DNA from 2 places in the Chryseobacterium sp. CBo1 genome. Region 2 is predicted to be linked to the other one. Evidence: riboswitches for the same ligand, from Rfam matches in the RefSeq annotation. Region 2 holds a riboswitch; the other holds the start of a gene.

Region 1 (15,418 bases), on a different contig from region 2:
TCATGCAGCTCCTTATTTTATTAATAAGAATGTAATTAATGCAATGCGTGCAAGAATGTATGTATATAGAAAAAATTACACATTAGCTAAGCAATATGCTCAAGATGTAATCAATAATTCTGGTGTTACTTTAGCTCCTGCAACTCCAATTCCGGCTGGAACACCTGGGTCTGCAACTTGGAATACTCAATTTTATTCTTTGGCACCAACAAATCCTTATAGAAGAATTTGGGCTGATGTTGTAGTTCCTAACTCAGAAGTTATCTTCTCTTTAAGTAGACCAGTTGGTGGAACAGGCGGTAACATTGCTGCTATTTACACTACTAATAATACAAGTTTAACGGGTTCTCCTTTATGGACAGCGGGTATCAATCTATTCAACAGATTAAATGCAGCAGGAGATATTAGAAGATATGCTTTTATAGATCCTTCATCGACTGCAAATGTTTATGTGATTGATAAATATCCGGGTAAAACAAATGCACCATTACGAAATGATGTTAAGGTTTTCAGAATTTCAGAAATGATCTTAATTCTTGCTGAATGTGAAGCGCAGACTCCAGCAGGGTATTCAGCTGCTGCAGCTTTAGTTAAAAGTGTAAGAGATGCTAGAAACTATCTTGCTCCTGTTGCTTTACCAGTTTATGCATCTAAGGCTGCTGCTTTACAGGATATATTGGCAGAAAGAAGAGCTGAATTTAGTTTTGAAGGACATCGTTACTTGGATTTGAAAAGATTAGGTACAGAAGCTGGTGTTAGTATTGACAGAAATGCTATTGATGATACAAACGCTTCTACTCCTTTAACACTTCCAGTAACTGATTACAGATTTACATTACCTATTCCATCTGCGGAACTTAATGGTAATCCTACTATTCAACAGAATCCTGGTTATTAATTAACTAAAAATTAAAAAATGAAAAAATTATTAAGTATATTCACAATTATCACGTTACTTTCTGTTTTCAATTCATGTAAAGATGAAGAACAGATATACTTTGACGGTGATTCTTTATTGCATTTTGAAAAAGGAGCGCTGACTGCACCAGATGGTGATTATATGCTGCCTTATGGTGTAACGAAAGCTGTAGGAGGTGATCATAATGTTACATTAGTGTTTGATCAGGCTAAGTCGACTGCTGTATTAGGGACTGATTTTACAATTGTACAAGGTGCAGATATTTTAAAAGATGGAACTGCTAGAAGTTATTTCAAGCTTAATGTAACGAAAGCCGCTGCGGTTGCAAAAAAGAATGCTGTTTTTACAATGAATAACACAACATTACCTAGAGCAGCATTTAATCAAGAAGTTAAAGTTAATTTTGCTTGTACTTCCGCTTTAGCAGGTACTTATCAATATTCAACGGTTAATGCATTTGCTCCAGGATTAGCTCCTGTACCGGGTCCTGTAACTGGTAATGTTACCCTTACTGCTAATGCAACGGGTAATGAATATACGATTTCTGATTCTAGCTTTGGGGCTTATTCAGTATGGTCAGGTTATGCACCAGTTTCAACTGGAATTAGACTTGTAGATCAATGTAATACGCTTTCTTTTACCGGAGCTAATCTACAATATGGTGATACTTGGGCTATTTCTGATGTTGTTGTAAATGGTAATAAATTAACATTTAAGTGGACAACTTCATACGGAGAATATGCTACAACTACTTTGACTAAATCAAATGGTAATTGGCCTCCTCTCAACTAATAAGTAAATTTTATTATTAATATAACCCCGTCCAACGACGGGGTTTTTTATTTCCTTTTATTTCTTATTTTTGCCTTACAATAAAAATAAATGAAATATTCCTTTCTCATCATATTTTTTCTTACCTCTTTTGTTAAGGCTCAGGTTATTGTCAACAAGACTGACTCCAATATGTTGGAGAAGAAAATGAAAGATACACTGATCATTGATTCCGGAACAAAAGATTCTTTAAAGATTTTTAAACCAACTATTAATGATTATCAGTATCAGACACAGTTTTCTGAAAAAAAAGTTTTTGATACGGCGATGACGTTTAATAAAACGTATATTTTTTCGCAGTACAACAACAGAGATAATTTCGGAAAGGTACAGTTTGCGAATATTGGTTCGGGATTTAATCCTTTGTCTTATGAAGTGAATGCTGAACAGAATCTGGCATTACTTCCTACAAACAAGTCGTACGGAATTTTAGGAATTAACGATGTAAAATATTATGATGTAAAAACACCTACCGCTGCTTTCATCTATCATACGGCAATGAGAAATGGTGCTGCTTTGCAGTCTACATACACCCAAAATATTGGTAAAAGATTCAATTTTTCGCTTGATTATATGGGATTGCGTTCGCAGGGATTTTACAGAAATTCTCTAGCCTCAAATAACAACACTTTATTTTCCGGTCATTATACCTCAAAAAGCGGAAACTACGAATTGTTTGCGCACTACCTTCATCAAAACGTAAACAATCAGGAAAATGGAGGAATCATCAACGATGATCTCTTTCAGTCGGGTAACAGGCAATTCAGGAACAGGCAGAATGCGCAAGTTAATTTAGCATCTTCAAGTTCGCAATTTTCATACAGAAGATATTATTTAAGTCATCAGTTTACACCTTTCAATTCTGAAAAATTTCCTTTTAGAATAAGACATACCCTTTTTAATCAGGGGAACAAATATTATTATGGTCAGGATGCGCCTGAAGAATATTGGTATTCAACATCTGCAGAATTAGTAAACGGATTCCCACTTCAAACTAAAAAATACTCAAACAATTTTAGTAACACATTAAATTTGGTTTTCGATAATGAAAAATTCAAATTAGATGCAGGAATTAGATATCAGATGTTAAAATTCGGAGTTACCGATATTACTTTGCCGGTTCTAGAAATTCCAAATGAGATTAAAGAAAACAGATTAGGAGCGGTAGGAAATCTTCAGATTAAACTATTTGATAAGTTCCAGGTAAATTCATTTTTAGAAATATCTAAAGGAAGTCAGTTCGGAGATTATCTCAAATCGACAAACAACGTGAAATTTGAACCCGTAAAAGATTATTTTGTCAATGCAAAACTGAATTTTCAAAGTGCATATCCGTCATTTAATTATCTTGCAAATACTTCTGTTTACAATAATTATAACTACTTTCTTTCTGACGCAAAAAACCAGTCGGTTATGGAAGTGGGAGGAAGCTTAAATCTGAAATGGTTCAAAACCGAATTGTTTGCCAATTATTTTAGAATTGAGAACTATACGTATTTTGATATGGCTGCAATGCCAAGACAAAGCGCAAGTTCTTTAAATATTTCTCAGATCGGTGGTGATGCTACATTCAGCTATGGCAAGTTTCATTTAAATACAAGATTACAGTTTCAAAATGCTTTAACCAATAAAGATTTGCTTCCAATGCCTTCTATAATTGGAAGAGCCAATTTGTTTTTCCAGTCTAAAGCTTTCAAAAATGCTGCGGAAATTCAGGCAGGTGTAAAAGTGTATTACTTTTCAGAATTTGCAACGAGAGAATATTTTCCGATTCTTAACGAATATATCTTGCCAAGCGCAGACTCATTCTCGATCGGTGGACAGCCGATTGCAGATCTTTACTTTAATATGAAAGTGAAGAAAATGTTTTTCTTCATCGAAGGACAACAAATGGGAACACTTATTTCTCATAATAAAGCTTATGCATTTCCACATTATCCGGTCTACGATTTCAGACTGAATATAGGAATTGTTTGGTATCTGTTCAACTAAAATAAAATCAGGTTGAAAACAATAAATAAAATAGCATTTAACGAGATTGAAAGCATACCGCAACTGGTAAAAGATTTTCTGAATCATCAGATAAAAGGTTTCGAAAACTATACTTTTTCGTTAGAAAATTTTGCAAGACAAATTCATTCAAAACAAAATTCTTTCTCATCAGAGAAAAGAGAAATTCTCGTTGAGACCCTTAAATCTCAGCTTTCTGATTTTACGATTTCAAAAAAACAATCAGAAAATTTAGAGAATTTAAAACAAAAAAATACATTTACGATAACAACTGGGCATCAGCTGAATCTTTTTTCAGGACCTGTGTTTTTCGTATATAAGATTCTCCAGACAATAAAAACCTGCTCATATTTACAGCAGAATTTCCCGGACTTTAATTTTATTCCGGTATATTGGATGGCTTCTGAAGACCATGATTTTGCTGAGATTAATCATTTTAAAACAGAGAATAATTACTACGAGATCAACGAGAAATCCGGAAGTGCTGTAGGAAGAATTCAAATCAATGATACCTTTTTCATTTCAGAATTTGAAAAAGAATTCAAAGATTCTATTTTCGGAACTGAACTGATTTTAATGCTGAAAGAAGCGTATAAAACCGGAAATACTTTAACGGAAGCAATTCAGACGCTTGTAAACCGATTGTTTAGTGACTTTGGTCTGTTAATTTTAGACGGCGACTCAAAAGCTTTAAAAAATCAGATGAAAGATGTTTTTAAAGACGAGCTTCAAAATTTTAGCCTACACCAAAATTCAAAAGCGAAAGTAGATTTTCTGACTGAGAAATACGGTAAAGTTCAAGTAAACCCTCGTGAAATAAACCTTTTTTATCTTTCTGAAACCAGAGACCGGATAGATTTTGACGGTGAAAAATATTTTGTGGTCGATAAAAATATTCAGTTTACCGAAGAAGAAATTCTGACTGAGCTTGAAAACTTTCCGGAAAAATTCAGCCCGAATGCACTTATGCGTCCTGTTTATCAGGAAATGGTTTTGCCAAACCTTGCTTATATCGGAGGAAATGCTGAGATCATGTATTGGCTGGAACTGAAAGATTATTTTTCTGAAATAAATTTACCTTTTCCTATTTTAATTCCCAGAAACTCAATGTTGTTTTTAAAAGAAAAAATATTAGGTAAAATGGCTAAGCTGGATTTAAAAATGGAAGATTTTTTCCAGAATTTCACTAAAATTACCAACAATAAGATTTTAGATAACAATGAAATTCTTAATTTGCTTAATGAAAAAGAAAATCTTCTCACAAGACAGTTTTCAGAATTGAAAAATGTAGCTGAAACGACAGAGCAATCTTTTGGAAATCTGGTAAAAGCTGAAGAAGTAAGACAGCTAAAGTCTTTCGAAAGAATGAAAAAGAGGCTTCTTAGAGCTGAGAAAATCAAGCAAAGCGAATTATTGGAGCGTCTTGAAAATTTATTTTTAGACGTCCATCCTTCTAAAACATGGCAGGAAAGAATTTTTAATTTCTCTGTGTTTTTTGCAGACTTAGGCTATTCGTGGATAGAATTTTGTCTGGAAGAAATGGTTGTGGAAGATTCAAAATTAATAATTGTTGCCATTTAATTTTAAAGAAGTATTTTTGTAACTTATAATATCGAAAATGATTAAGAGGTTTTTTGTACTATCTGGTTTATGTATGTTTTTGAGCTTGTCTGCTCAGAAAACACACACGGTTATAAAAGGGGATACTCCATACAATATTTCTAAGAAATACGGAATTTCTGTAGATGAGCTATTCAAGTTAAATCCTAAAGTTAAAGAAGGAAAACTTGCCATTGGTGATGTTGTTAATGTAAAAGGGGGTAGTAATTCCACTACAAAAACACCTGTTACACCTACTTCTGCACAAACAGGTAAAATTATTCTTCAGCCAAAACAAACTATTTACGGTATTACAAAACAATACAGAATTTCTGAAACGGATCTAAGAAAATTAAATCCTGATCTGGATTCTCATACCAAGATCGGTGACGAAATCACGTTGCCTCTTGAAAGCATAAAAAAATATGGCGGAAATCAAACTGTAGCTACAACAAAACCTGTTGAAACAACGCCTGTGGAACCTGCTTCTGCATCAAATACTAAAACTAAAATTGATTCAGGAAACGAAAGATCTTCAGCTTCAAATTCCCACTCAGGTCAGGATGAATATGCTACTTACACTGTAGAATCAGGAGATACTGTTTTTTCAATCGTCAATAAATTTGGGGTTACCATTGATGAACTGATTGCATTAAATCCCGATTTAGCAAAAGGTTTAAAAGCCGGAATGGTTTTAAAGATCAGAAAACTTGACGCAGCATACATTAAAAAGAATGGTGATGCTTTAAGTGTGGTTCTAATGTTACCTTTCGGTTACAATACAGGGCAAACACAATATCGTGCTATGGCAACTGATTTTCTTACAGGTGCTAAACTAGCGATTGAAAGGAATGCTGCCGGAGGACAAAAATTAGATATAAAAATTGTTGATTCGGGAAATGAAGATTCATTCAAGAGTTCTTTGTCTCAAATCAATCCAAATAATACCGATTTAATTATCGGGCCATTTTTCAAGTCAAATGTCATTGATCTCTTAGATTTTACAAAAACTCAGAAAATTCCTGTGGTCGCTCCTTTTGCAAACTCTCCGGAATTATACAACTACAGCAACCTGATTATCGTTGAAACGAACGACCAGACTTATGCCGATAAAATTGCGGAAGAAGTAAAATCGGTTTATTCTGATCAGAAAATATATATTCTTGCAGATTCGAAAAAAGATAATGCGAATTATCTGAAGTCTAGTCTTGAAAAAAATGTTAAAAATGCACATGTAAGTATTGTATCTTCTGCATCTGATATTCAGTTGGATCAAAATATGATGACAGGTCAGTCTGCTCCCGTTATTGCAATTTTAGCAAGCGATAATGATACAGTAGGGGAAGCTTTTTCTAGTAAAGTTATTGCTTTGTCTAAAGAAGTTCAGGGGGTGAAAGCCTTCAGTATGTATGCTGTTCCGAGCTTCGAGAAAAAAGTTGACGAACTAAGTCAGGCAAGTCTTGTTTATCTGATGGACAGAAAGATTAACACGGATGGCAATTTTGAAAAAGAAATTTTAGCGGCTTACAAAGCAAAATATTGTAAAGTTCCTGGCAAATATGCTGTAATTGGTTTCGACGTTGTTAACGATATGTTGACAAGAGAAAACAAAAAAGGCGAAATCTTTAAACAGATCAATAAAGTTCAGACCCAGCTTGCTACCAAGTTTGAATTTGTAAAATCTAAATCAAACGGAGCTTATGTAAACACTGGTTTCCGTGTGATCAGATTGGTTCCTTAATTTTCAGGAACGGTATATTAAACTAAATATTTGTATTAATTTTTAAATAAATAAATGAAAGCACTTGTATTTCCTGGGCAGGGATCACAGTTTGTAGGTATGGGAAAAGAGCTGTACGATTCCCGTAAAGACATCAAAGATCTGATGGAATCTGCCAATGAAATTTTAGGTTTCGATATTCTTTCCCTTATGTTTAGCGGGACAGATGAAGATCTTAAAAAAACTGAAGTTACACAACCTTCAATCTTTATACATTCTGTTGCTGCGCTGAAAGCTGTAAATGGTCTTGGTGCAGAAATGGTTGCTGGACACTCTTTAGGAGAATTTTCTGCATTAGTGGCAAATGGAGTTTTATCTTTCGATGACGGTTTGAAACTGGTTTCTGAAAGAGCAAAAGCAATGCAGGCTGCTTGTGATGCCAATCCGAGCTCGATGGCTGCAATTTTAGGATTGGATGATGCTAAAGTAGAAGAAATCTGTGCATCAATCAGTGGAGTTGTTGTTCCTGCAAATTATAACTGTCCCGGGCAATTGGTGATTTCCGGAGAAACGGCTGCAGTAGAAGAAGCTTGCGCAAAATTAAAAGAAGCAGGCGCAAAAAGAGCATTGCTTTTACCGGTAAACGGAGCTTTCCATTCACCATTAATGCAACCTGCACAGGAAAGATTGGCAACTGCTATTGAGAACACAAAATTCAGAAACGCAACAATTCCTGTTTATCAGAATATCACGACAACTGCTGTTACAGATCCTGATCAGATTAAAGCGAATCTTATCGCTCAGTTGACAGGTCCTGTGAAATGGACACAGTCTGTTCAGAATATGATCAAAGACGGAGCAACTAATTTCGTAGAAGTAGGTCCCGGAAAAACACTTCAGGGATTAATCAAGAAAATTGATAGCGAAGTAGCTTCTGCTTCTGCAATCTAAATTACAATACAATGGGCGAAATTTATTCACCGGGAAAGCTGATGCTTACTTCAGAATATTTCGCTGTAGACGGAGCTCTTGTCCTTGCTGTACCCACAAAGCTAGGACAGGAGTTTTTTTTTGAAGAAAAGCATGACGGAAAATCAATCGTTTTCTGGGAAGCTTATCATCAAAACAAATTATGGTTAAAAGCTGTCATTGATTACAAAAACTGGCAGATTTTAGAGACCAATATTACTTCAAGCGCAGAGTTTATTCTGAAAACTCTCCAAAATGTTCAGAATCTTTCTGAAACTAAATTTAAAAATACAACGACCTATCTTTTAAAAACAAACCTTCAGTTTCCTCCAGATTACGGTTTGGGAAGCAGCTCTACTTTAATGAATAATTTGGCAGAGTGGGCGCAAATTGACCCTTTTCATTTGAATTCAATAAGTTTAGGTGGGAGCGGGTACGATATTGCTGTTGCACATGCGAAATCTGCGGTATTATTTCAGAATAAACCTGAAATACATTTTGAGAAAGTAGATTTCAACCCAAGTTTTAAAAATGAACTGATTTTTATTCATCTTAATCAAAAGCAGGATAGCCGTGAAGCAATCAATCTTTACAAGTCAAAATTAAAGTCTCAAAATCTGATTGATGAATTTTCTGATCTCACAAGAAATATTTTAATGTGTAATGAATTAGATAAATTTTCTGAACTAATAATGTTACATGAACAGAATATTTCCGATTTTATTAAAATTCCTACAGTTAAATCACTTTTTTTTGCAGATTGTGCAAAATTTGTCAAAAGTTTAGGCGCTTGGGGCGGAGATTTTGTAATGAGTGCAAAATTTGAAGGCTTTGAAGACTATTTTTGGGGAAAAGGTTTTACAACAATTTTCGAATGGGATGGTTTAATTGATTGTTAGTCAATTGATTAATTAAATCATTTTTTATTTGCCATTTTCGCTTATATGTTTATATTTATCGAAGTTTAACAAATAGTTAATATTAATTATGTTAAACCGACAAAAAGCAAAAAGAAAATATAAGTAAAATGAAAAACGCCAGAATCATCCAGGATTTACAAAAATTAGGGATTAAAGGAGATTACGAATTAATTTATAATCCTTCATACGAAGAATTATATCAAGCGGAAGTTTCGCCTGAAAATCAGGGTTTTGAAAAAGCTGAACTTACAGAATCGGGTGCAGTTTCTGTAAAAACAGGAATTTTCACAGGTCGCTCGCCTAAAGACAGGTATATTGTACAGGATGATGTAACGAAAGATACTATTTTCTGGGATGGTAAAGTAAATTTACCAACAACTCCCGAAGTTTTCGAATCTTGTAAAGATTTAGTATTAAATCAACTTTCTGATGCCAAAAAAATCTATGTTGTCGATACATTTTGCGGTACAAACGAAGATACAAGACTTAAAGTAAGATTTATCGTGGAAGTTGCGTGGCAGGCGCATTTCGTTACAAATATGTTCATCAGACCTTCTCATTACGATTTAGAAAATTACGGTGAGCCGGATTTCACAGTGATCAATGGTTCAAAAACAACCAATCCAAACTGGGAAGAGCAGGAATTAAATTCTGAAAATTTTGTGATGTTCAACCTTACTCAAAAACTTCAGATTATCGGAGGAACTTGGTATGGTGGAGAAATGAAGAAAGGAATGTTTGCAATGATGAATTATTACCTTCCATTAAAAGGTATGGCTTCAATGCACTGCTCTGCAAACGTAGGAGAGGAGGGAGATGTTGCTCTTTTCTTCGGACTTTCAGGGACGGGAAAAACAACTTTGTCTGCAGATCCTAAAAGATATTTAATTGGAGACGATGAGCACGGTTGGGATAACAACGGAGTTTTCAACTATGAAGGTGGATGTTATGCTAAAGTAATTGATTTGTCAGCAGAAAAAGAACCGGATATTTTTAGAGCCATCAAGAGAGATGCGCTTCTTGAAAATGTTGTTGTAAATAACGGTATTGCCGATTATACTGATGGTTCTATCACAGAAAATACGAGAGTTTCTTACCCGATCTACCATATCAACAAAATCGTTTTGCCTTCAAAAGCTGGTCATGCGAGCAAGATTGTTTATCTTTCTGCTGATGCTTTCGGAGTGTTGCCTCCGGTTTCAATTTTAGATGAAGATCAGGCTCAATACCACTTCCTTTGCGGATATACTTCAAAATTAGCAGGTACAGAGAGAGGAATTACAGAACCTGAACCATCATTCTCTCCGGCTTTTGGTGAAGCATTCCTTACATTACACCCAACAATGTATTCTAAAACATTAATCGGGAAAATGAAAGAGCATGGTGCAAAAGCGTATTTGGTAAATACTGGTTGGAACGGTACCGGAAAGAGAATTTCATTAAAAGATACAAGAGCAATTATTGATGCGATCATCGACGGATCAATCGAAAATGCTGAGAAAACTACTCTTCCAATTATGAATCTTGAGATTCCGAAGACATTGCCAAATGTTTCTGAAGGTATTCTTGATCCAAGAGAAACCTACAGTGATGTTGCAGAATGGGAAGAAAAAGCAAAAGATCTTGCTGCAAAATATATCAAAAACTTCGAGCAGTACTGCGGTAATGACGAAGCCAAAAAGCTGATTGCTTCTGGTCCTCAATTGCAGGAACAGACCATTTAGAAATAGTGAAGAAAGGCTCATCAATTTGATGAGCCTTTTTTTATTTTATCATGAAGTAATCTGCGTAATCCCTAAAATCTGCAAGAGAAAGTTTTACGCAATCATCTGTTTAAATCCGTGATATCTGTGGGAATTACTTCAAACTCAAAATAGCCAATCGATATCCCTCCATTCCAAAACCTGATAATACTGCATCAGTATTTGTTGCTGTCACAGATTTCTGCCGAAACTCTTCTCTTTTATAAATATTGCTGATGTGAACTTCCACTTTCGGCTTCTGAATGTTTTTTAAACAATCTGCAATCGCATAAGAATAATGCGTAAAAGCTCCCGGATTAACAACCAACGCATCAAAATCATCCTGCTGGAGTCTGTTAATCAATTCTCCTTCAATATTTGACTGATAATATTGAATTTCATGGGAAGAAAATTCAGATTTTAAATTTTCCAGATAATCTTCCATTGAAGTTGTTCCGTAAATTTCTGGTTCTCTTGTACCTAACAAGTTCAGATTCGGGCCGTTTACAATTAAAACTTTCATGCTATAAAATTAAAAGTTTTTGAATCAGTTCGAGTATTTTTCGAAATGAAATTTAGAAAATGTATCGAGAACTTGTAGAAACATATTAAGTTATTTCAATATTCTTTTAAATGATAATCTAAATTACATTTAAATCTCAATTTTATCATTACATTATTTTTAATGATATTTCTCATATTTGAAAATTTAACATTTTTATAACTGTCTATAATTGACGTTTTTAAAATAAAATTACGTTAATTTTTATAAAATTTATATTCAAAATTTTAAAGTCTACTTGTTTTGTAGACTTTTTGTTTTTAGATTTGCAACGGCTTATAAAGAAAGATGGAGGGAACTGACCCAAAGAAATCTTAACAACCTGCACTGTGCAAGGTGTTACATTCAGCCTTGAAAAAGGAAAGATGAGCAAAGTGTTAATCATGATTATTGATGCTGTTTGCTGTCTTTTTTATAAAAGGCTAAATTTTAATTAGCAGTAAATAAAATGGATTATGATTAGCAAAAATTTAATTAATTCTAAAATTTGGATTCCACCCGTTGCCGCATTTTTCTTCGGGATTGCGAATGTGAACGGACAGGAAACTAAAAAAGACACTCTTCGGGAAAAAGAGATTGATGAAGTGGTAGTAGTGGCTTACGGAAAAGCTAAGAAAACAAGTTATACAGGTTCTGTAGCAACAATTTCGAGCGAAAAAATCAACAACAGACCCGTTACCAATATCACAAAAGCTTTGGAAGGGCAGGTGCCCGGTCTTCAGGCGGTAAGTTCTTCGGGGCAGCCGGGTTCTACAGCTTCCATCAGAATCCGTGGAATCGGTTCTGTAAGTGCATCAAGCAACCCATTATTCGTGGTTGACGGAATGCCCTTTGACGGAAATATCAACTCTATAAGCCCAAATGATATTGAGTCAATCAGCGTTTTGAAAGATGCCACAGCGAGTTCATTGTACGGCTCCAGAGGAGCAAATGGTGTCATTATTGTTACCACAAAATCCGGTAAAAATGGCGAAGCAAGAGTAAACTTTAATATAAGCCAGGGTTTCTCGAGTAGAGCAGTAAAAGATTATGAACAGGTAAATACAGACCAGTATTTCCAGTTGTATTGGGAAGCTTTGAGGAATGGCTATAAATCGAGTCAGGTTTCTTCTCAGCAGGCTGCGCAGATGGCGACTGATAATCTGGTTAATGCTTTAGGCATCAATCCTTACGGTTCAAAATTTGAAAAACCTGTGGGTACAGATGGCAAACTTTTGTCTGGCGCAACTCCTTTGTGGAACGATGACTGGAGAGATATTTTACAGCGAGTTGCTTCACGTAGTCAAGTGGATTTGGATTTCAGCGGTGGAAACGAAAAGAGCAATTATTTTTTCTCTTTGGGATATCTCGATGATAAAGGAATTGCGATTGGCTCAGGTTTCAGAAAATACAGCTCAAGATTAAAAATCAATTCTGAAGTGAAAAAGTGGTTGAATGTCGGAGCAAATTTAGCCTATACCAACAGTCTTCAGGAAGCACCGCCTTCATCAGATTCCAGAACGGACAATATCATCAATGCGGCGAGAGTGATTCCGTCATTTTATCCTTATTATGAAAGAAATGCGGATGGAAGCTACAAATTGGATGCAGGTGGAAATTACATCTATGACTTCGGAAAATACCGACCGACAAGTGCTTTACAGAATCAAAATGCAGCAGCGACCTTACCTTTAGACAAGAACGAAAACCGTGAAGATAACTTTTCAGGAAAGGGTTTTGCAGAATTTACTTTCTTACCGGAATTAAAATTCAGAACTAATTTTTCTGTTGATTTACTGAATTATAACGGTCATTATTATACCAATCCACTATTAGGCGAAGGCTCTGAAATCGGAGGTTCTGTCACCAAAACCAATTCGAGAACGCTTTCTTATACAACGAGTAATATTTTAACCTACGATAAAAAATTCGGTCAGCATCACATCAATGTTTTGGGTGGTCAGGAATTTTATCATTACGAATACCAGACGATTTCCGGAAACAGAAGTCAGTTTTCACTGCCATATTATTATGAGCCGGATGCTGCAGCTTTGTTAGGAAGTTTCAGTGGGAACAGTGATAAATTAGGTTTGCTGAGTTATTTAGGAAAAGCGGAATATGATTATCAGAATAAATATTTCGTTTCCGGATCGGTGAGAGCGGATGGTTCTTCCAGATTTTCTCCGGAGAATCGATGGGGAACATTCTGGTCAGTTGGCGGTTCCTGGAAAGCTTCCAATGAAGATTTCATCAGAAAACTGAATTTCTTTAATCAATTAACGCTTCGTGCAAGTTACGGAGGTCAGGGAAATGACAAGCTGAGTACCTATTATGCATACCAAAGTTTGTATGCTTTTTATAACAATTTAGGTGAAGGCGGAACGGTTGCAAGTAAATTACCAACGCCCGATTTGAAATGGGAAACAAATTTAAACCTAAATGTAGGATTGGAATTTGCAATTTTAAATAACCGAATTAAAGGTAACGTCGAATATTTCCAAAGAAAAAGCAAGGATCTTCTATTTGATATGCCTTTAGCTCCGTCGTTGGGCTTTAGTGGATTTCAGGCGAATATTGGAGAGCTGAAAAATACAGGTTTTGAGTTTTCATTATTCACAACACCCATTAAAACGAAAGATTTTGAATGGAATATTGACCTTAATTTAAGCACTTTAAATAACAAAATAACCAAACTTCCAAAAGGTTCCATCGTAAGTGGAACGAAATTGTTGCAAGTCGGAGGATCCATCTATGATTTCTTCATTCCTGAGTGGGCAGGAGTAGATCCAAGCAATGGAAACCCGCTTTGGAAAACAATCACAACAGATGCCAACGGAAATACGGTAGAAGGAACAACCTCAGAATACGCAAAAGCTACAAAAACATTGCAAGGTTCATCACTTCCGAAAGTAATGGGAGGTCTAACGACCAGTTTAGCGTATAAAAACTTCGATTTTTCAACATTGGTGACTTTTAGTATCGGTGGTAAAATTTTAGATACCGACTATACGATGATTATGCATAACGGAAGTGCTGCAGGAAGAGCTTGGAGTTCAGAGATGCTGAACCGATGGACACCCGAAAATCCTTACACAGACGTCCCTGCTTTGAGCACAACAACCAACAACTGGACTTCAGCATCGTCAAGATTTTTATATTCCGGAACGTATGCAAGAGTGAAAAATATGAGCTTAGGTTACACGCTTCCGACTGAATATTTTGAAAGATGGGGCGTGAAGAAATTCAGATTGTATGTACAGGGAGAAAATCTTTTAACCTTCTACAAGCACAAAGGAATGGATCCGGAACAGACCCTGGACGGAACAACGTATTACCGTTATCCTGCGATGAGAACAATCACTTTCGGTTTACAGGCAACGCTTTAACATTTAAATAAAAACAATGAAAAAATTAAAATATTTATCTTTTGCTTTAATTACATCATTCACTTTAGTGAGTTGTGAAAACGATTTGGAAACGGCTCCGACCAACCAGGCGAGTGAAGAAGAGGTTTTCAAAACGGCTGAAAGCGCGGAAACGGTAATCAACGGAACCTGGGCGAAATTTAATGATGACGGAACAACATATGCCAACATTGGTTACTCAACGGTATTGAGAACGAGTGACGCTATGGGAAGTGATGTGGCGGTTTTAACCAACAAATACGGGTTTCCGGCAGCTTATTCTTTCACAGATTTGGTGAATAATGCAGGGAGTAGACCCCTTTTTATCTGGAGTTTATTGTATTCCACGATTAATAATATGAACAATGTTATTGCGAGAATCGATGCTGCAGAAGGAAGTCAGGAAAAGAAAAATCAGGTAAAAGGTCAGGCAAAAGCGTTGAGAGCTTTTTGTTATTTAAATCTGGCGAGCTTTTATCAGTTCAGTTATTTGAAAGATAAAAATGCTTTAACGGCTCCGATTTATACTGAACCTACCACGACCAATTCAGTAGGAAAGAAAAGAGCAAGTCTGGAAGAAATTTATACTTTAATAAAAAGTGATTTGACGGATGCAGACCAATTGCTTCAGAATTATTCAAGAAACAATAAAGATAAAATCGACAGGTCAGTCGTGAACGGCTTGTTGGCCAGAGTTTATTTAAATACTGGTGACTGGGCAAATGCGGCAGCATCTGCAAAAATCGCAAGAAACGGTTACGCT
Region 2 (15,418 bases):
ACGATAAGGTTTTCCAATTGATTTTCTTTTGAGAATCTGATTAATTCATTGACACTTGACGGACTTTCTGCCGTTAAAACCTCATCACTCCAGTTGTTTCCAAAGCCTTTTTTATTGAAGGCAATTTTTCTTGAATTGGCAACTGCCACAACTTTAAGATCAATTTTTTTGCGTCTTCTGATTTCTTCTGATGATTGTAAAACCTGCTCTATCAAAGTCTTTCCAACGTTACCGTGACCAATGATTGCTAAATGAACTGTTTTTGGTTTTTTAGAAATTTCAGACTCGATGATATTTTTCGCTTTTTCGTCCTGTGAAGATGTTACAACGATATTTACCCTTTTTTCTGCTGCAATTTGATTTAAAAGCAATGGAAAAACGTTATTTCTTGCCAGTTCCGCCAGAACTTTATTGAAATCTTCAGCAACAAATCCCAAAACCGAAACATTATTTATGCTGTAAATCTGAGAAACTTTCCCTGATTTTCTTTCTGCTTCAAATTCATCAATCAGACAATTTACTGCTTTTTCGGAATCGCTTTCCTGAACAAGAATAGAAATTCCGTTTTCGATGGCCTGTTGAGAAATTACTCCAACACTGATTCGCGCCAAAGTAAGCGCTTTGAAAATTCGTCCGTCAATCCCGATTTCTCCTAAGAAATCTTCCCCTTCAAATTTGATGATTGATCTGTTTTTTAAAAATTTTATTTCGTTAGCATTAATCTTACTCATTTTACAAAATATTTTTTATGATAGTATTTAATTGTTTATATTCCATTAAGAAGGCGTCGTGCCCGTGAATTGAGGTGATCTCGTGATAGAAAACATTTTCCTTTTTTTCTTTCAGCTTTTCAAAGCACATTCGGATTTCAGAAGCAGGAAAAAATAAATCAGTATCAACGGAGATCAAGTGCATTCGTGCCTGAATTTTCTCCAAATGATCTGCGTTGGCATTAATATTCATCAGCAAATGATTCATCAGCTTATAGGATTTCAAACTAAATCTTTCGTTTAAAGCGTTTCCGTGATAAATGAGCCAATCTTCAGATTCTAATCTATGTTTTTCCTGATTGTATTTGTTTTGAAATCTATCATTTAACGATTCCGGTGTTCGATAGCACAACATCGCATGAATTCTGGCTTTTTGTAATGGTTCATCATTTTGATTTAACAAAAATTTCTGAACCAGACATTGTGCATGAAGCCAATCGTGGGTTTTAAAATCGCAGGCAATGGGAATGAAAATTTCGGCAAGAGTTGGGTTTTTCACCAACATTTCCCAACCAATTCCGCCTCCTAAAGAACCTCCAATAATGGCATGTAAACTTTTAATATTTAAAATTTCAAGACCTTGTAAAAAGATATTTGCAATATCCGAAGGCGTGAAATCTTCGTAATCATCAATTAAAAAATCATCAAATCCGTTTCCGGGAATATTGAAACACAAAACTGTATATTGAGTCGTATCGATAACCTGATTGTCACCAATTAATTGTTTCCACCACCCTTTTTCTCCCGAAACATCTGAATTTCCGGTTAGAGCATGATTAACTAAAATGATCGGTGAAGAAAACAAGTCTTTCCCGAAAAGCTGATAGCTCAACGGGATATGATATTCCTTTTGGGAATTTGTACGATACGAAAGATTAATATAGTTTAGTTCTGTTTTCAATTCTATTATACTTTTTGATAATACAATTGAAAATGCCACAGGAAATGGCTGAAAAGAACTTCAGTAAGTTATCTGTCCAAAATAATTTTGGTAGAACGTAGCACCTTCATTGCTTGCGCAAAGGGTTGCTAAGGTTTCACAGGGTCTAATCCCTCAACCTTTCTTGATAACATTTTCAATATTTGAATGATCGAATGGTGCAAAGATAGAACTTTTCTTTTAAAAAATTAAAAAAATTTAACAATCATCAAAAAACTTAATATTGGTAAGGTTTTGCAGGGTTTATTAAGAATTATTCAGATTTAAAAAATTGGAATTCGTTTTCAAAAAAATTAACTTAGCAATGAAAATGACCGGAAATGAATATCGAAAAGCAAAGATTACAAGATAAAGACTGGAAAAACTGGGGACCTTATGTAAGCAACCGACAATGGGGAAATGTACGTGAAGATTACAGTCCGAACGGAAATGCATGGCATTTTGCAAACCACGATATTGCAGAAAGCCACACTTATCGATGGGGAGAGGAAGGTATTGCCGGAATTTCAGATACCAAACAGCTCTTTTGTTTTGCACTTTCTTTTTGGAATAAAAAAGATAAAAGAATAAAAGAACGTTTTTTTGGATTGAGTAATCCGCAGGGAAACCACGGGGAAGACATTAAAGAAATTTTTTATTATCTGGATAATACACCAACTCATAGCTATATGAAAATGGTGTACAAATACCCTATTAATGAATTTCCGTACGATGATATTGTTGCTGAAAACGCAAGACGTTCGAAAAAAGAGCAGGAGTATGAATTGTTCGACACCGGAATTTTTGATAACGACGAATATTTTGACATCTTCATAGAATATTGTAAATCTGATGCTAACGATATTTTAATAAGAGTTACTGTCTGTAACCGGAGTGATAAAGCTGCTCCGATTGTTGTTTTGCCTACAACCTGGTACAGAAACAATTGGAAATGGGGTTATAACGAATACAAAGGTCAGGTAGAAGCCGGAAAAGATGGCTGTATTAATGTTTTGCATGACAGTGTTCCAATAAAAAAGTTTTATTCAAAAAATAAAAATGTAGAGCAGGTTTTCTGTGACAATGAAACGAATCATCCGAAGCTACATGGTACTCCAATTGTAGAAAACGCATACTACAAGGACGGAATTAATGATTATGTTACTCAACAAAAAAACACAATAAATCCCAAAAAAAGAGGAACAAAAGCTGCATTTATTATCGATGAAATGATTGAAGCACAGCAATCCGAAGTGTTTGAATTCCGATTGTCGCCTTATGATATGGATGACGCTTTTTATCAGTTTGACGATATTTTTAATGCAAGAATAAATGAAGCTAATGAATTTTACAGTGAAATTCAGCAGGATATCTACAATGATGATGAGAAAAATGTTCAGAGACAGGCTTTCGCAGGACTTTTATGGAATAAACAATTCTATCATTATAATGTAGGAAAATGGCTGAATGGTGATCCTAATCACGAAGCTCCAAGAGATTTTAATAATTATGTGAGAAACACAGAGTGGGAGCATCTTCATAACAAAGACATCATTTCGATGCCCGATAAATGGGAATATCCTTGGTATGCGACTTGGGATTTGGCATTTCATTGTGTTCCGTTTGCGATTATTGATGCTGAGTTTGCAAAAAACCAATTGCTTTTATTGACCAAAGAATGGTATATGCATCCGAACGGACAAATGCCTGCTTATGAATGGAATTTAAGTGACGTAAACCCTCCTGTTCATGCATGGTCATGCTTCCGGGTTTTTAAAATTGATGAAAAAACAAACGGAAAGCCCGATCTATTATTTTTAGAAAAAGTTTTTCAGAAATTATTGTTAAATTTCACTTGGTGGGTTAACCGAAAAGATAAAAACGGGAAAAATATTTTTGGCGGTGGTTTCCTCGGACTCGATAACATCGGTGCCTTTGACCGGAATATGGAGCTTAAAGATGGTGAACATCTCGAGCAAGCCGACGGAACAAGCTGGATGGCAATGTATGCGCTGAATATGATGCGAATAGCAATGGAACTTGCCCAATATTATCAGGTGTATGAAGATATGGCAATCAAATTCTTTGAACACTATCTTTATATTGCAGAAGCCATGGAAAATATGGGAGAAGGAAAAGAGGGATTATGGAATGAAGAAGATGGTTTCTTCTACGATGTTTTACAGTTAGGGAACGGCGAAAGTGTTTCGTTACGATTGAGAAGTATTGTCGGTCTGATTCCTATGTTTGCTGTAGAGATTATTGACCATCATTTGCTTGATAAAATGCCAAATTTCCGTGAAAGAATGGAATGGGTATTAAAAAATAAGCCAGAACTTACTTCCTTGGTTTCGCATTGGGAAGAAGAAGGAAGCGGAAGAAAACATTTGATGAGTATCCTCAGAAAAACAAGGCTAACTAAGGTTTTGAACCGAATGCTCGACGAAAAAGAATTCCTGAGTTCTTACGGAATTCGTGCGATGTCGAAAGTTTACGAAGAAAATCCATTTGTTTTTACTGTTCACGGAAACAAAAATGTGGTTTATTATACTCCTGCAGAAAGTGACAGCCGAATGTTTGGTGGAAACAGTAACTGGCGTGGTCCTATTTGGTTCCCGATCAATTTCCTGATTGTGGAAAGTTTACAGCGTTTTCATTTTTATTACGGAAACAGCTTAAAGGTGGAATTCCCGACCGGAAGTGGAGAAAAGAAAAATTTAGATGAAGTTGCTCAGAATATCAGCGGACGATTATGCTCCATTTTCATGAAGGATGAAAGCGGACAGCGTGCTTTTAACGGTGGGAATTACAAATTCAACTATGATGAGCATTTCAGAGACTACATTACTTTCTATGAATATTTCCATGGAGATAACGGAAGAGGCGTCGGAGCTTCGCATCAGACAGGATGGACTGCAACGGTGGCGAAACTTTTAAAACCCAGATTAGCATAAATATTTTTAATCACTATAAAATAAAGACCAGTAATTTCCTTTACTGGTCTTTTTTTTATTTTATCAAATAACTCACTTTTGAAAAATTTAATTAAATATTTATTAAATTTTATACCATAATCCCTCACAGTTATCAACCAAATATGTAAATTAGCACACAGAATTCAAATCAACAATTATTAACTATGAAAAGAAAATTACATTCTGTTTTTGTAACGGCTTCATTTGCTTTGTTTTTTAATCAGACGAATGCACAACAGTATCAAACTATGCCTGTACAAAGTGGCTTTAATGCAGACGTTATTGCCAACGGTGTCGGAACATCAGCAAGTTCTACGACGAACGATGTAGACGGAGTAAGCTATGTATTTGTATCTAAAGATTATAAACTTACAGCAGCCGACTCACCCCTTACTTACGGACTGCCTATAGGTGGATTGATTAATTCTGAAGTTGCAGCAACAACCGGATTATCTTATCAATTAGGTTCGTATTCAGGGAATAATTCGCTTCGTCTCAGCAATACCACAACTTCAGGAACCCTTGCTTTTACAACACCGATTCCTGCAATAAGTTTATATATGCTTGCAACGGGAGGAAGTGGAGCTGCAACCGTAGATGCCGTTGTAAATTTTTCTGATGGTACAACACAGCCTTTTACCGGAATTAGTATTTCTGATTGGTATGACGGTTCAAACTACGCCATTCAAGGTATCGGAAGAATTAATGTAAACAATGATAATCTTGAATCTGGAAACGGAACAAATCCGAGATTATATCAGATTCCTATGGCGATCAACAGCGCTAATCAGTCAAAAAACATTACCAGTATTACGATCACCAAAACAAGCACAGGAGGAAGTATTCCTAATATTTTTGCATTTTCAGCAGATGCTTATAATTCTTGCTTACCTCCTTCCAACATTACTGCTACAACAACACCTGTAAGTGCCGTATTGAGCTGGACAGCACCAACAAGTGCTCCTTCTTCAGGATATGAATATTATTATAACACCACAGGAACTCCACCAAGTGCAACAACCTCACCTACAGGTTCGGTTGCTGCAGGTACAACTTCGGTACCTCTGAATGGTTTGGCAACAGGTCAAATCCATTATTTCTGGGTAAGATCAAACTGTGGAACAACTAAAGGATTCTGGAAGATGATAACATTTACCCCAGGTCAGGTTACTGCAACTTTAACAACAGGTGATATCAGTACAGAATTTGCAGACAACGATCCGACAGCAACATCTACATCAGGTTGTCCCGGAACTTTATCTGTAACGATTCCTGCAGGTTATAAAATTTCATCTACAACCGTTGCTTATAAAATGACTGCAACAAATAATGCTTATATGTCTGAACAAAGAAGTATTTTGGTATGTACCACCAATAGTACAGCCGAATCTGCAATATCATCAGGTTCGGGAGGCACAGAGGGAACATATTCTTATGAAAGATCGGGCTTAACTCTGGCAAATAATCTTACGGGAACAGTTAATTTCCAAATGAATGCATGGAGAAAATGGGGAGATGAAAGTTTAGGCTGTGACACATCATTTAATAAAGTTGATAACAATACATGGAAAATAACCGTTACATTAGCTCCTGATAATTTATCAACAAATGAGGTAAAAACAGAGAAGAAAAATCTGATTTCGCCAAACCCTTTCAGTGAAACTATTACCATTAAAAATGCTGAAAAAGTGAAACAAATTGTGGTGACAGATCTTTCGGGAAGAAGCATCAGAACGATAAGCAATCCATCATCAACACTTCAATTAGGAGATTTAAAATCAGGATTGTATATTTTAAATTTAACAATGACAGACGGAACATCTGAAAACGTGAAGGTCATTAAAAAATAATATATTTAACCAATTATTAAAAAGGCTGTACATTTTTCAAATGTACAGCCTTTATTTTTATTTCATTTCATTTAAACCTTCTCTCCGTTTACAAAAACTTCATATCCAATCTCTACGGTTGGCTCCAAAGTTTTTGATACAGAACAATATTTATCGAAAGATAATTCTGATGCTTTTAAAGCTTTTTTAGGATCAATATTTCCTTCCAGTAAAAATTTCACCTTGATTGATTTGAATGGTTTTGCATCATCCACTGGAATTCTTTCACCTTCAACTTCTGCTTTAAAGCCGGTAATTTCCTGTCTCTGCTTTTTTAAAATTGAAACAACATCAATTCCGCTGCAACCAGCAACCGCCATTAAAACACTTTCCATTGGCGAAACACCTTTTGCCCCAGGTTGAGAAGTATTATCCAGTAAAATTGAATTTCCCTGAGCGTTGGTACATTCAAATAAAAAATCGTCGTTGATTCTGTTTAAAGTAATTTTCATTTTGCTTATTGCTTGGTACAAAATTATAAAATCTTCAGTTAAGATTAAATTGTATTAGGTTTTATTCATAAATCAAACCCTGTGAATCCATCTCTTTTTTTTCTTCATTACTCATGGTTTCTCTTAAAACCTTTACGGTATAAGCTCCTTTCACCACATTCTTATCATAATACATCCAATCTGAAAGATTATCAAGGTTTACAACAATCTCATCTCCAAGTTTAATATCAAGAGGATTTACCGGTTCATTCTGAACAATTCCACGGTATTTCCCGTTATCAAAAACAATATCTCCAATCCAGATATGTTCGCCGCCTTCCTGAGTATCAAACCTTTGCTTAATCGCAAAATTTGAGAAATCAGGGTTCTTACTTATCAGTGCCGGATGAAAATTGGTCTGAAAAGTTTTCTTTGCATTTTCAATAGCGGCATTCATTCCTGCATCTTCAGGCTGTACGAGCAAAACTTCAGGTTCACCGTCTCTCTGAATTCTTTCTCTTTTGTTCTCGCAGCTTACAATTATTAGCAAAATGACTGCAACAATAATTAATTTTCTCATCTGTTTTGTTTATAAAATTCCTCTTGCCTTGATCTCAAGATATTTATTAATCACCTCTACATTAAGATTTTCAGGTAGCGTGTACACAGAGTAAATTCCATATTTTCTTAATTCCTGAATGATCAGTTTCTTTTCAAACTCAAATTTTTCGGCGATAATTTCGTCATAAATTTCCTGCATATTTTCGGGATTGGTATGAATGAGCTTCTGAATTTCGGTATTTTTAAAGAAAACAACAACCAACAAGTGATTTTTGGCAATTCCACGAAGGTATTTCATTTGTCTGTTTAAACCATCCAACGTTTCAAAATTGGTAAAAAGCAAAACCAGACTTCGTTGATTAATTGAGTATTTTACATCCTGATACAACCGGTTGAAGTCGCTTTCAAAAAAATCAGTTTTAATATTGTATAATGCCTCAGAAATTTTTCTTAGTTGCCCTGATTTGTTATCGGCCGCAACTTTGTTTTCAGCTCTTTTAGAAAAAGTCATCATTCCGGCACGGTCGCCTTTTTTGAGAATAATATGAGACAAAGCCATTGTTGCATTGATGGAATAATCGAGAAGACTTAAGCCGTTGAAAGGCATTTTCATTGTTCTTCCTTTATCAATCAGCATAAAAATACGCTGCGATTTTTCATCCTGAAACTGATTTACCATTAAACGATTTGTTTTTGAAGTGGCTTTCCAGTTTATCGTTCGAACATCGTCTCCGGGAATATATTCTTTAATCTGCTCAAATTCCATAGTGTGTCCCAATTTTCTGATTTTCTTGATTCCGCCTAAAAGAAATTCATTCTGGAGAGCCATCAGTTCGTACTTTCTCAAATGAATAAATGAAGGATATGAAGTCAGATTAGCATCTTTCTGAAATATAAATCTTTTAGAAACGAAACCTATCGGCGAAGAAGCATAAATATTTAACGCTCCAAAATGATATTCACCCCTTTCTTTCGGTTCTAAAAAATACTGAAACAAAATATTTTTCCCCGATTCAATTTCCTTTGTAATTAAAAAATCTCTTTTCTGAAACTGAAACGGAATTTCATCAATTACCTTTACATTAATTTTAAAAATGTAATTGTTTTTAATATCAATTTTTACTGCATTTTCATCACCATTTGATAGTTTTTCAGGTAAAATTCTCTGGGCCAAAACCGCATCTTTCTGTCTGAAAACAAGCAAATAATCAACAAATACCGTTAGGAAAATCAACAATAAAAGTGAATGTCCTAAAATCATAAAAAACGGAAAGAAAAATGCCAAAACATAGAGCATTCCTACACCGATGAGTGCAAAGAAAAAACGTGTATTGATGTATAAGTTTTTCATATTTCAGATGGCAGATTTCTGTAGTTTAAACAAAATTATCTAGGAATTTCTATTCCTTCCAGAATTTGTCTGATAATTTCATCAGCAGTAAGACCTTCCATTTCTCTTTCAGGAGAAACAATTACTCTGTGTCTTAAAACTGCATAACTCGCTTCTTTAATATCTTCCGGTGTTACAAAATCTCTTCCTCTCAATGCAGCAAAAGCTTTGGAAGCCGTTAATAATGCTAAGCTGGCTCTTGGAGAAGCTCCTAAATACAGGAATTGATTTTCTCTTGTATTAATGATGATTTTAGCAATGTATTCAATCAGTTGAGACTCAACAATGATTTCTTTTACCAATTTTTGGTAGTGATTAAGCTGTTGTGCGGTGATAACTTTATTAACCGCTTCCGTTTTATCTTCTAATCTGTTGTCATGTTGGTTCTTGATAATCGCAACTTCCTGTTCAAGGGTCGGGTAACCTACATTAATTTTAAATAAAAAACGGTCAAGCTGAGCTTCCGGAAGTCTATACGTTCCTTCATGCTCAATTGGGTTTTGGGTGGCGATTACAAGGAATGGTTCTTCCATCTCATAACGATTTCCGTCGATAGTAATCTGCTTTTCTTCCATTACCTCAAACAAAGCAGCCTGAGTTTTTGCCGGAGAACGGTTGATCTCATCAATCAGAATAAAGCTCGAGAAAATAGGACCTTTTTTAAATTCAAATTCTGAATTTTTCATACTGAAAACCGATGTTCCCAAAATATCGGAAGGCATCAAATCCGGCGTAAACTGGATTCTGCTGAAATCTACATCAATCGTTTTTGATAATAATTTTGCCGTAATCGTCTTCGCAACCCCGGGAACTCCTTCAATCAGAACGTGACCGTTGGAAAGTAAAGCAGCTAAAAGATGCTCAACCATATTTTCCTGACCGACAATTACTTTTGCGATTTCCGTTTTTACTTTATTTAAATTCTCACGAAGATCGATCATATCAATTCTTGATTGAAATTCGTCCTGAGTTTTTTGTTCTTTATTTAGGTTGATCGAACTTTGAAATTCTACATTCTGTTCTTCGTTATTTTCCATATTGTTTTGTTTTTATTTTTGAAAAAATGTTTCGCTCCTACGGAGCTCACTTTCACTTCTTATTTTTTTCTGCAAAGGTCAGACTCCTACGGAGCCTTCCTCCTCGAAAGCAAATATTCCCATTTAGTTTTAAGAATGACGAACTCCACCTTTTTAGGAGATTTTATGTTATTTTGCGGAGCTCCGTAGGAGCGACACCTTAATCATCATAAAATTCAAAAACATATTCATTCTTATAATCAATTTCAAATTTGGTTAAAAATTCAATATATTCTTCTTTAAAAGATTGTTTTTCGTGATGCTTCTTCTGATTTAAAATATATTTAATCACCGAATCAATTTGGCTTTTAGAATACGAAAATGCACCATAACCTTCCTGCCAGTGAAATTTACCTAAAAACCAATTTTCATCATTAATTAGTTTTGAAGAATTAGATTTTATATCTCTCACAAGATTTGGTATAAGAACATTCAAATTATTATATCCTATTAAAATATGAATATGGTCTGGATTTGCGTAAACAGCCAACAGCTTTTGATGGTTATTATCAATAATTCCGCTAATATATTTTTCTAAGCGAATGCGGTTTTCTTCACGAATCAACCGCTCTCTACCTTTTACAGCAAAAATCAGTTGAATATAAATTTGTGAATAGGTATTCGCCATTATTTCAAATTTCTGTCTTTAGTTTCGCTCCTACGGAGCTCATATTTTGTAATCCCAATTCTTATACAAAGGTCAGACTCCTACGGAGTCTTCCGAAATCTCTATTTTAAAATATCGTCTAAAAGCTTGTTAATACGTGCCAAATCTTCTTTCATTACACTTGCATAAGGATCTTGCGCTCTCTTGATTAAATCAATGGCTTCGTTAATCATTTCTGCTGGTTTTCCGGTTTTTAACTGAAGTTTTTTTGCAAATTCGTCATCCAGATTCTGGGTATCAATCAAAAGATCAATTCTTACTTTATTTAAAAAATATTGTGCTTTTTTTGCCATCATATCATGGAAATCACCTTCCTGCAGATAAAGATTTCCGATACTTTTCACAAAATCAGCCGAAGTATTTTTTAGTGGTTCAATGATGGGAACAATTCTCTGCTTTCGTTTTATATTAAAGAAAATAAACAAAACCATTCCTCCTAAAAATACCCACCAAGCGTATTTCAAAGGCGGATTAGAAAGAATAAACCTCAACAGAAAACTAGATTCTCTGGTATTACTTTCAACAAACCACAAAGTCTCTTTATCTTCCAGGTAAGAAAAAACACTTTGAGCATATCTTACATTTCCAGACTTCAGCAGATAATAATTGGTCAGGAAAAGCGGTTCGCAATGCACGTAAACATTTCCTTTCCCGAAAGGTGCTTTGATAAAGTTTGCCTGGTCTTCATTATTTTCTTCAACAGTTTTTCCTAAAACCTGAACATTAGGTTTGATGTAAGAAAAGCCTCTTCCTGATGGAAATTTATCTAGCTTAATAAAATCGTTCTGATATTTTTTATCGGTTAGCTTTAAAACATTTTGGTCTTCATAGGAAATTTTAGAACCATAAAAACCAATTGAATCTGAAACATTTTTAGGAAGCCGTGTTGCAATAATCATTGCATCGGAACCTTTGGAAACTTCATCTAAAATTTTCTTCCACGACTCTGGGTCGATTTCGCTTTCTATGACCAGAATATTGTGTGGTTTTCTACTTTTTTCAGTATAATAGTCATAAGGAGCAACATCAATTTTAGACAGCTTATTCTTAAAAAGATCTTTCACTTCTTTATTAAAAACGAAAAGCCCAAAAGGAGATTTCTGATTAACGTCGAAATTTTTGCGCCAGTCTGTAACTTCCTTTTTGTTTACTTCAAACAATGCAAGAATCACCATGATAATGATGAAAATAACAGCATATATTTTGAAAGTTTTATTCATTTTTAAAGAAGATTATTATGGTTTAAAACCCTGAAACTGGTTTTTAAATTTGTTGTAACTATTTTCGTCAATACTAAATTCTCCATACCAAACGTAATCGAAAATGTAGGAAAGATTATAAAAATCATTCTTCAGATGATTCGCTTTTAATTCAGAAACGTAGTCTTTGTTTGTCTTTTCAGGATTCCAGAGGATAAGTTTTTTATCGCTTAATTTTTTAAGAATATAAAGAAACTGATAACGTACTGCAGAACGGTAATCTCTGTCATTTTCAAACTTTGCAATGCTTTGCGGAAAATTGATTTCGTGGATATTTTCATGAAGCTCTTCATCGTTGATTTCCACTTTCTTATTTTTCTTTCCGAAAAACCTTAAACCATTATTATTAATTAAAAATTTAATGATAAAATACAATAGAAAACCAACCAAAAGTATCGCAAAAAGTCTGATAACGACATTCGTAATCTGTGATGAAGTTTCCATACTTGTATCCCCAAAAATAGCACGGATAAGCTGAATTATTTTGCGCTGAAGCTTTTCAAAAAATGATTCTCTTGGCTTTGAAGTCGTATAGTCGAACTCATTTCCTTTATATCTCGAAGGGAGATTTTCTTTAAACTTTTTCGGGAAAACTGTATTTTCTGTTTGAGGGTTTGCTTTTAAAACAGAATCTGCAACATACATATTCTTGTAATGTGCAGTCACAACAGTATCTTCGATGTAAAAATCGTCTTCATAATCCTGAGCTTTTATTAACCCAAGATTCATTATTATCAATAAAAAAAGAAGAATTTTATTCATTGACGCCAATCGTTTCAATTTCTTCGAGTTCTACTTTCTGATGAAAATCTCTTCTGCTGTCATAGTACATCAATCCTGAATTGACATACAACAGATTTGAAAGGAAAAACGAAACTAATGTAGATACTCCGTACAATACAAAAATCAGCACCCCGAAACCACCTGTAAAAGGATTTTGCTCAAAATTTCCGTCAGGCGCAGTGGTAAAAAGATTCAACATGAAAAGTATCATCGGAATCATGGTAAAAATGGTGGTAATGACGTACAAAATAATCAATAGAACCAAAGTTGCACCCCAATATTTCCAGTAAGGCGATCCTTCCCTGTTATTTGCGTAAGAAAACTGAGAACGGATGGAATAGCTTAAGCTTTCAAAAAAACCTCTGCTGCTGTTGAAATAATCAAACATTAAAAAGTTAATGATATTGATGACAACCGGGAAAACAAGCAGCAAAATAAAAAAACCTATAACGACAAAAATTAAAGCATAGGAAACCCCAACAATAATGGTTGCCAAAGGCATGACAATAAATATTAAACCTAATAAAAGTTTACCAATTTTACCTGAATTCTGCTTAAAATCCGCAAGAATATCATCCGTTTTAATGGTAGTTTGTCCGTCTGAAAGTCTTTTCATATAAAAAACCGGGAAAAGATAATTGACAATCATTAATGCCATAAAAAGCAAAAAAGTAACGATTCCGACCACTATAAACATTCCCATATTATTCTCAAAATATGATTCAAAATAGTAGCTTTCCCCGCTCATATTCGAACCAAAAATCTGCATAAATAACTCTCTGTAGCCGAAAATAAAAATGGCAACCATCACAATCATCAAAAGCCCGTTCAGCAGAATATAATTTTTGAAATAGTTTTTGCCATATTGTTTGAAGAACGCAAAACTGTCACTAATAAACGCTCCGAAATCTCTTTTTTTATAAAATTGCATCATTGATCTGTTTTTTTACTCTTTGGTTAACAATATGAGGATAGATAAAATAATAAAAGCCAATAATTCCGAGACAGCCGAAAATAATGATCAGATTAAGAACCAACGGCATTTTTAGCGCATGTCTTGTCACATAACCTTCGATAATTCCGGCACAAATTGTAAATGGAATTGTGCTTAAAAATATTTTAAATGAATTTTTGAATCCGTTTTTAAATGAATTAAATCTTGAAAGCGTTTTTGGAAAAAGTATGGAAGTTCCCAAAATCAAACCACACATCCCTTCGACCACCATGCTGAAAATCTCAAACGCTCCGTGAAGCCAGATTCCTCTTGCACTGTCTCCCAAAGCTCCATGTTCGTAGAAAAAATACTGGAAAGTTCCTACCATAATAGAATTCTGCATCAAAAGATATAAAGTTCCAAGTCCGCAGGTAATTCCGTAGATATACAGTTTTGCGCCGACCAGAATATTGTTGAATGTAATTCCGATGGTACTCCCCCAAGTCGAGCCATCCTGATAAACACCGACTGCGTTTCCGTTTTTGATGTTTTCGATGGTCATATTCACATAACCTTCGCTCAGAATAAGATTGGCGAAATCTTTATCGTAAATCGCCGAAAGAACACCAATCAGCATAAAAAATATAAAGAATAGAAATGAATAAACAAGATACCTTCTGTATTCGTAAACAATAAGCGGAACTTCAGTTTTGAAGAAGTAAACCAGCCTGTTTTCTTCAACTCTTTTGGTTTTATAAATTTTCTGAAAGATCTGGGATGAAAGATGATTTAAATAAACAACAGTATTGCTTTTAGGATAATAAGTCTGTGCAAATGAAAGATCATTCACAAGGTTGATATACAGCGAAGACAGGTCATCAGGATTTTTTTTAATTTTCCCTTGAACAACCTGCTCAATTCCCAACCATTTTTCTTTATTTTGTTTAATGAAATAAACCTCTCTCATATTGTAAGGCTAAAATAATAAAAATTATGTCTCAAATTGCGATAAATACCTCTCAAAATGTAAATATTAATTTTATCACTGCAAGTATTGGAGAAAGGATTCTGGCATACATTATAGATGGTGCAATCAAAGTCGCATACATCATTGCCGCATTTTATATTTTCTTCAGTATTTTAAATTTGGGATACCTTTTGGATGGGCTGGATCAATGGTCTCAAATGGCTGTTTATATCGCCATTACGCTCCCCGTTTCTATTTACCCTGTTGTTTTGGAAAGCCTGATGGAAGGTCAGACACCAGGAAAAAAACTATTGAAAATTCGGGTGGTGAAAATAGACGGTTACCAGGCAAGTTTCGGAGATTATCTGATCCGCTGGGTTTTCAGATTAATCGATACTACTTTCGCAGGAGTGGTGGGTTTAATTTCTATGATCATTTCTAAAAATAATCAGAGATTGGGAGATATTGCTTCCGGAACAGCTGTTATTTCCCTAAAAAACAACATCAATATTTCTCACACAATTCTGGAAAATATTCACGAAGATTATATTCCCTCTTTTCCGCAGGTGATTGGTTTGAGTGATAATGATATGAGAATCATCAAAGACAATTATATAAAAGCACTTAGCGTAGATGACCGACAAGTCATTACAAAGCTTTCAGAAAAAATAAAAAGCATTCTTAAGCTTGAAATCGATCCTACAAAAATGACCGAAAGACAGTTTATTGGAATTATTATTAAAGATTATAATTATTACACCGGAAAAGACAATTAATCAATCGTCAATTCTTTATTT

Evidence for each region. Region 2 has a riboswitch for S-adenosylmethionine ahead of BA768_RS13780 (alpha/beta fold hydrolase). Riboswitches for the same ligand answer to the same signal wherever they lie in the genome.
Region 1: it holds a riboswitch for S-adenosylmethionine, as region 2 does, so the genes downstream of both, BA768_RS07720 (SusC/RagA family TonB-linked outer membrane protein) here and BA768_RS13780 (alpha/beta fold hydrolase) in region 2, are expected to answer to the same signal.

What each region holds. Positions count from the first base shown of each region.
Region 1 is NZ_MAUH01000010.1:20,300-35,717, forward strand. It holds gene BA768_RS07675 (RagB/SusD family nutrient uptake outer membrane protein) at 1-898, shown strand, start outside; gene BA768_RS07680 (hypothetical protein) at 917-1,711, shown strand; gene BA768_RS07685 (putative porin) at 1,802-3,742, shown strand; gene bshC (bacillithiol biosynthesis cysteine-adding enzyme BshC) at 3,755-5,341, shown strand; gene BA768_RS07695 (LysM peptidoglycan-binding domain-containing protein) at 5,379-7,100, shown strand; gene fabD (ACP S-malonyltransferase) at 7,155-8,030, shown strand; gene BA768_RS07705 (GYDIA family GHMP kinase) at 8,042-8,947, shown strand; gene pckA (phosphoenolpyruvate carboxykinase (ATP)) at 9,076-10,692, shown strand; gene BA768_RS07715 (type II 3-dehydroquinate dehydratase) at 10,826-11,233, opposite strand; SAM riboswitch class I at 11,546-11,644, shown strand; gene BA768_RS07720 (SusC/RagA family TonB-linked outer membrane protein) at 11,728-14,637, shown strand; gene BA768_RS07725 (RagB/SusD family nutrient uptake outer membrane protein) at 14,654-15,418, shown strand, end outside.
Region 2 is NZ_MAUH01000025.1:8,263-23,680, forward strand. It holds gene BA768_RS13775 (ACT domain-containing protein) at 1-731, opposite strand, end outside; gene BA768_RS13780 (alpha/beta fold hydrolase) at 733-1,671, opposite strand; SAM riboswitch class I at 1,737-1,844, opposite strand; gene BA768_RS13785 (MGH1-like glycoside hydrolase domain-containing protein) at 2,031-4,643, shown strand; gene BA768_RS13790 (T9SS type A sorting domain-containing protein) at 4,829-6,514, shown strand; gene BA768_RS13795 (OsmC family protein) at 6,586-7,005, opposite strand; gene BA768_RS13800 (DUF2314 domain-containing protein) at 7,067-7,564, opposite strand; gene BA768_RS13805 (DUF58 domain-containing protein) at 7,574-8,896, opposite strand; gene BA768_RS13810 (AAA family ATPase) at 8,932-9,972, opposite strand; gene tnpA (IS200/IS605 family transposase) at 10,172-10,639, opposite strand; gene BA768_RS13820 (DUF4350 domain-containing protein) at 10,741-11,898, opposite strand; gene BA768_RS13825 (DUF4129 domain-containing protein) at 11,914-12,699, opposite strand; gene BA768_RS13830 (DUF4013 domain-containing protein) at 12,692-13,654, opposite strand; gene BA768_RS13835 (stage II sporulation protein M) at 13,638-14,621, opposite strand; gene BA768_RS13840 (RDD family protein) at 14,648-15,397, shown strand.